DNA from 2 places in the Brevibacillus sp. HB1.3 genome. Region 2 is predicted to be linked to the other one. Evidence: a T-box and tRNA genes for the amino acid it is inferred to sense, from the RefSeq annotation. Region 2 holds a T-box; the other holds one or more tRNA genes.
What was found. The T-box of region 2 lies ahead of HPY31_RS25300 (valine--tRNA ligase). A T-box ahead of a tRNA ligase gene usually reads a tRNA of that ligase, here a tRNA-Val.

Region 1 (3,255 bases), on a different contig from region 2:
CGGGCAATTACTAATTAAAGTGCGCGAGGAAAATCCACTCGTTCATAACATAACGAACGTAGTTGTCACAAACTTTACAGCGAACGGCTTGTTAGCTCTTGGTGCATCCCCTGTCATGGCGTACGCCAAACAAGAGGTGGCAGATATGGCAAAGATCGCCGGAGCTCTTGTATTGAATATAGGGACATTGAATGAGCATGAGATCGAAGCGATGTTGATCGCAGGAAAATCCGCGAATCAGCATGGAGTGCCTGTTTTGTTTGATCCAGTGGGAGCGGGAGCAACATCGTATCGAACCGAGACAAGTCAACATCTTGCGCAGGAATTAGATATAGCCCTCGTAAGAGGAAATGCTGCCGAGATTGCGAACGTTATCGGGGAGCGGTGGGAAATTAAAGGTGTAGATGCGAAGGAAGCGGGTGGAGATGTCGAGGACCTAGCGAGAGCAGCAGCGAAAAAGCTAAGGACAATTGTTGCGATTACGGGTAAGGTCGACGTTATTTCGGACGGAGAAACGACTTACTCGATCTATAATGGTCACCCAATCTTAACGAAGGTGACTGGAACAGGCTGTTTGTTAACGTCTGTTATGGGAGCGTTTGCAGCCATTGCAAAAGACAAGCTGATCGCAGGAGCTGCGGCATTGGTATGCTACGGTGTTGCTGCTCAGCTGGCAGCCGAGAAAGCAGCAGAAGGAGGCCCAGGCAGTTTCCAAATCGAATTTTTGAATGTCTTGCATAACTTGACCGCAGACGATGTTCGCCGTCTTGGATACATCGAAAAAAGGGAATAAAAATTCCCCTTTTAAAAAGGGGAGGAAAATGGCCGTAGAACGATTAAGCTAGATATGTTAGACAGTAGCTGTAATTTCGTAGTGAATAAGACAGCAGCTTCTTCTGGTGCTCTGAGAGTGATAGGAATATAAATTCAACGTGATCATCATCGTATGGACGGACATAAAAACGGGAAATACCATGACAAATAATTTCTCTCTTTAACGTCAGTGCCACACTGGCGTCTGTTCGTATGTGCAATTCCACGCTGCGTACCCTCCTTGGACATTCAATAGAGTACCAAAAAAATACAAGGAAAAACAAGGTAATTATGTCTGAATCATGTCCAAGTTGTTACCGTTTTTTGGATGAAAACTGACAAGGAGAACGATTCAGAAAAGGCTAGCGAGGATTGCTGGGAAAGCACCCTGTTCGTGAGAAAAAGTTCGAGATGATTCCGGCCATTTTCCCTTTCTCCGTTGTGTTGTTTACTTTATTTCGAAGGCAGCGTACGAGCTCCTGATCGCAGTGACAAGAGAAATAGCCGTGCTTTACATAGCATTCATCATGCCTCTTGCAGCATCTGTCGACATCATCAATGGGCGCAGCCGGCCCGGAGCATCCAGGCCCACACCAGTTTCCGTACAAACAGGGGAAGCCTACTGAACGGCGTTTTCTTTTTGACAACTGACATCACTCCGTCTGGTAAAGGAATACTACTTGTATCATATTGAACAAGAAGGGAAGTTGCTTTAGGCAATCTCCCTTTTTTCGTTTCGATAGATAATCGCCTGACATGAACGGCTTGGAGATGGACAAAGGGAAAAACTTTCAAAATATCACTTGATATCATGTTGTGAATATGATAGATTAATTCTTGCCGAAGCGAATGCTTGCAGGCTCGATGGATGGATGTCCGAGCGGCCGAAGGAGCACGATTGGAAATCGTGTAGGCGGTGTCGAACCGTCTCGTGGGTTCAAATCCCACTCCATCCGCCATCATACTTGGCCCGTTGGTGAAGCGGTTTAACACAGCAGCCTTTCACGCTGTCATACAGGGGTTCGAATCCCCTACGGGTCACTTAGAAAAATCCCTACATCTTGTAGGTGATTTGGAGGCTTAGCTCAGCTGGGAGAGCATCTGCCTTACAAGCAGAGGGTCGGCGGTTCGATCCCGTCAGCCTCCACCATTTTTATATGCGGTCGTGGCGGAATTGGCAGACGCGCTAGATTCAGGTTCTAGTGGTGGCAACACCGTGGAGGTTCAAGTCCTCTCGACCGCACCAAGCAAACCCTATATATGGCGGTCGTGGCGAAGGGGTTAACGCACCGGATTGTGGCTCCGGCACTCGTGGGTTCAAGTCCCATCGATCGCCCCATCTATTTATGTTCAAAATGTAAAACGAAATAGCCCAGCGGTGGCTCCTGTAAAGGAACTCCGGCTGGGCTTTCTTTGTCTTTGTTTACGAGTGATCAGGCTGATAAAAGTGAAGGCGATTGCCAAAAGGATCGGTCACGCTCACTTCACGCGTTCCCCACGGCGTCTCCTCTAAACCAGGACGAGCATACTTGTACTCTTGACTTAACAGGGACTGATGAAAAAGCTCAATGTTCTCTACCTGTACGCGAATCGCTGAGCCAGGACAAGCATCCCCGTGATGCTCGGACAGATGAAGCGTGCACGACGGAGAGGAAATTTGCATGTACAAAGGAAAATGATCTTCGTACCGATGCTCCCAATCAATCTGAAAACCTAGAAACTCCACATAAAACTCTCTTGCCTTCTCAACATCAAACATACGAAAAATCGGCGTGATAATCTGATTCATTTGCCCAGACACCTCCGGATTGAATTGAGGGAGGCGAGGTGCATCCCTTCGTGAAAAATCGTTCGGACAAGCACTTGTGCAATCGTATGCATGCCAGATTCCGTTGCGGGAAACTCTTCTTCTAATCGATCCTTGTAAGCGGCTTGTATCTTCTGAGGTTGTTCTTGTAATAAGGAGACGAGCACGGCGAGTTTCGGTGGCTGCGTATCCCAATCAGCTGGCTTTGTCCCGAAGTTAAACCATTCGTTGAAGCCAGAGGGGATTGGGATCGTTTCTTTTGTTAGGTGAGCGATCCATAAATACTGATCGAGATAGATATGCCCCAGATTCCACAAGATATTGTTGGAGAAACCATCGGGAATGATGTTCACATCTTCCTCCGTCAAGCCATCGATTGCTTTTAATGTCTCCTGTCGATAATCCGCTAGCTGCTGGAATAACACTTTATGCCGTTTTTCCATATCCTTTCCCCCTAGAGTGGCAGTCTTTGTAAATAAATTCGAGTCAAAGATTCTACCTTCCTTCTATAAGAAGAGGGAGCATCGTCAAAAAAAGCGTGCAGAGCCAATTCGTCTGCACGCTTTTTGTATGCGGTTATAAGAAACGGCGCTACATTCTTTCCTGCTCGAGGGCGTGAGAAGGGGAGAATAGTT
Region 2 (3,255 bases):
TCTTGCTTCGGGAAGGGCATAAGCTCTTGGCGATTGATATCCGTTTACCGGAGCAGCTTGCAGAACTGCGTAAATTGTTCAAGCAGGCCTTGGAACCACAAGGCATTTCTGATAAACGATTATTGCAGTTTCTCGTTGCAGTCAACGAAGCTGCTTCGAATACGTTGAAGCACGGAAATGGCGGTGTGGTCACGTTATACTTATCGAATGACAGGCAGATGTGCCGGGCTGTGATCCATGATGAAGGCCAAGGAATTTTGCTCGAGGATATTCCGCGCGCTACCTTACAGCAAGGATTTTCTACACGCCACTCGCTTGGGGCCGGCTTTCACGTGATCCTGCAATACTGTGATCGTGTATATTTGAGCAGCTCGCTGGCGGGAACAAAGCTTATTTTAGAATGTATCCTTTCGCGTTAAGAAACGATTTCCAAAAAGCCAAATGTTTGCAAGTGAATGAAAATGGGTAATATAGTAAAAGGACGAGCAGATTGGGTGTACCGATACCTATTGAGAGGAGTTTGAGCATGGACTACCGCGCAACAGAGGCGAACGGACAAGCTACATTGTTTTTCGTCGGAGAGTTGGACATGGCTGTAGGAGATCGAGTGGGTGAATTGCTCCAGCAGTATGGAGGGCGAAATCAATCCGTTACCGTCGATTTTCAAGGTGTCTCCTTTGTAGATTCTTCCGGTATTGGAAGCCTGTTTTTTACCACGAAAGAATTGTTGGCCTTGGGCAAGCAGGTAGAAATCGTCAATGTCCGAGAAGAAATTCTCGATATTTTGGGCGTTCTCGGTTTTACCGAAGCACTGGGCATTGCAGTTGGAAAAGTGGGCGAAACCCGGGTTTGACGCCAAACAGCGTGATTGTATATAATAGTGAAAGCTAACAATAAGACAACTACATACGATATGAACGATGAGTGGGAAGAGTAAGTCAGGACGCCTTGGCAGAGAGGAGAATCAGTAGCTGCGAGATTCTCTAAGGTCATGAATGGCTGAAGGTCGCCCAGGAGTTTTTTCGGTGAAAGCATGTGCCTAGCCGAGACCGGTTCGCAACCGTTATCTTGTCAGAGTGAACACGCCATAAGCATGACGTTTATCGTGTGTTAACAAAGGTGGTACCGCGAAAATAATCCTTTCGTCCTTTGCGATGAAGGGTTTTTTTATTTTTTGCAAAGCAAGCCATGCTAATAGGAGGAGTCGTACATGTCTACACAGCCAACAACCGACATCGACCAATTGCTGCCGAAAAACTATGATCCAAAAGCAGCAGAGAACAAATGGTATCCGTATTGGATCGAAAAACAATTTTTCAAGGCAGAACGTGACCCGAACAAACGTCCGTTTACGATTGTTATTCCACCGCCGAACGTTACAGGTAAATTGCATTTGGGCCACGCTCTGGATACGACTTTGCAAGATATCATTACGCGTACCAAACGTATGCAAGGCTACAGCGCCTTGTTCTTGCCAGGTATGGACCACGCCGGTATCGCAACCCAAGCGCGGGTAGAGGCTACCTTGCGAGAAGAAGGCATCTCTCGTCATGACCTAGGCCGCGAAAAATTCGTGGAAAAGGTATGGGAATGGAAGCACATTTACGCTTCGCATATTCGTGAGCAGTGGGAAAAACTCGGTCTTGCCCTGGATTACTCCCGCGAGCGTTTTACCATGGATGAGGGCCTGTCCCAAGCTGTACGCGAAGTATTTGTTCGCTTGTACGAAAAAGGCTTGATCTATCGCGGCAATCGCATCATTAACTGGGACCCTGCTGCTCGCACGGCTTTGTCCGATATTGAAGTAATCTACAAGGAAGTAAAAGGTGCGCTGCATCACATGCGTTACCCATTGGCGGATGGCACTGGTTATATTGAAGTAGCTACAACCCGTCCTGAAACGATGTTAGGTGATACGGCTGTAGCGGTACATCCGGAAGATGAGCGTTACAAAGACATGATCGGCAAAACCGTGATTTTGCCAATCGTAGGACGCGAAATTCCAATCGTAGCAGATGACTACGTTGATCCTGAGTTTGGGTCTGGTGCTGTGAAAATTACGCCAGCACACGATCCGAATGACTTTGAATTGGGTCTTCGTCATCAGTTGCCACAAATCGTTGTCATGGATGAGACGGGCACGATGAACGAGCTGGCTGGTATCTACAAAGGCTTGGATCGCTTTGCATGCCGTAAGCAAATCATCAAAGACTTGACGGAGCAAGGCGTTATGTTCAAGGTTGAGGAGCATATTCATCAGGTTGGACATAGTGAGCGCAGCGATGCAGTCGTAGAACCATACCTTTCTACCCAATGGTTCGTAAAAATGCAGCCATTGGCTGACGAAGCACTGGCTAATGCAAATAGCCCTGAGAGTGTGAAATTCGTCCCAGAGCGCTTCAAGACGAACTACCTGCGTTGGATTGAAAACATCCGCGACTGGTGCATCTCCCGTCAGCTTTGGTGGGGTCACCGGATTCCTGCATGGTATTGCGGAGATTGTAACGAAACGATTGTATCTCGCGCGGATGTGACTGAGTGCCCAAGCTGCCACAGCCACAAGCTGGAGCAGGATAACGACGTTCTCGATACATGGTTCTCCTCTGGTCTGTGGCCGTTTTCGACGCTGGGCTGGCCAGAAGAATCCGAGGACATGAAGTACTTCTATCCAACAAATGTCCTGGTAACAGGCTACGATATCATTTTCTTCTGGGTAGCTCGCATGATGTTCTCAGGTCTTGAATTTACCGGGAAAAGTCCGTTTGAATCCGTTTTGATCCACGGCATTATTCGCGACTCCGAAGGCCGCAAAATGTCCAAATCACTCGGCAACGGTGTCGATCCGATGGAAGTAATCGAGAAGTACGGAGCGGACGCGCTGAGATACACACTGGCGACCGGGAACTCTCCAGGGAATGACCAGCGCTTCTATTGGGAAAAGGTAGAGGCAAACCGCAACTTTGCAAACAAGATTTGGAACGCGTCCCGTTTTGCCTTGATGAACCTGACTGACTTCAAATACGAGGAGATCGATTTGAGCGGTGAGCTGTCTACACCAGACAAATGGATTCTCTCCCGCCTGCAAGCAACCATTGCAGATGTAACCCGTCTCTCTGATGCATTTGAATTCGGTGAATCTGGCCGTGTGCTTTATAACTTCATTTGGGATGACCTGTGTGACTGGTATATCGAGATGGCGAAGCTGCCATTGTACGGTACCGATGAAGCGGCGAAGAAAACCACCCAATCCGTTCT

Region 1: it has a tRNA-Val gene. The T-box ahead of HPY31_RS25300 (valine--tRNA ligase) is inferred to sense a tRNA for this amino acid. The anticodon was not compared.

The regions. Positions count from the first base shown of each region.
Region 1 is NZ_JABMIT010000003.1:133,182-136,436, forward strand. It holds gene HPY31_RS08195 (hypothetical protein) at 1-18, shown strand, start outside; gene thiM (hydroxyethylthiazole kinase) at 1-793, shown strand, start outside; tRNA gene HPY31_RS08205 (tRNA-Ser) at 1,680-1,772, shown strand; tRNA gene HPY31_RS08210 (tRNA-Glu) at 1,781-1,854, shown strand; tRNA gene HPY31_RS08215 (tRNA-Val) at 1,888-1,963, shown strand; tRNA gene HPY31_RS08220 (tRNA-Leu) at 1,973-2,059, shown strand; tRNA gene HPY31_RS08225 (tRNA-His) at 2,077-2,152, shown strand; gene HPY31_RS08230 (glyoxalase superfamily protein) at 2,237-2,602, opposite strand; gene HPY31_RS08235 (DinB family protein) at 2,599-3,063, opposite strand; gene HPY31_RS08240 (EamA family transporter) at 3,212-3,255, opposite strand, start outside.
Region 2 is NZ_JABMIT010000014.1:97,141-100,395, reverse strand. It holds gene HPY31_RS25310 (ATP-binding protein) at 1-419, shown strand, start outside; gene HPY31_RS25305 (STAS domain-containing protein) at 527-853, shown strand; T-box leader at 912-1,153, shown strand; gene HPY31_RS25300 (valine--tRNA ligase) at 1,211-3,255, shown strand, end outside.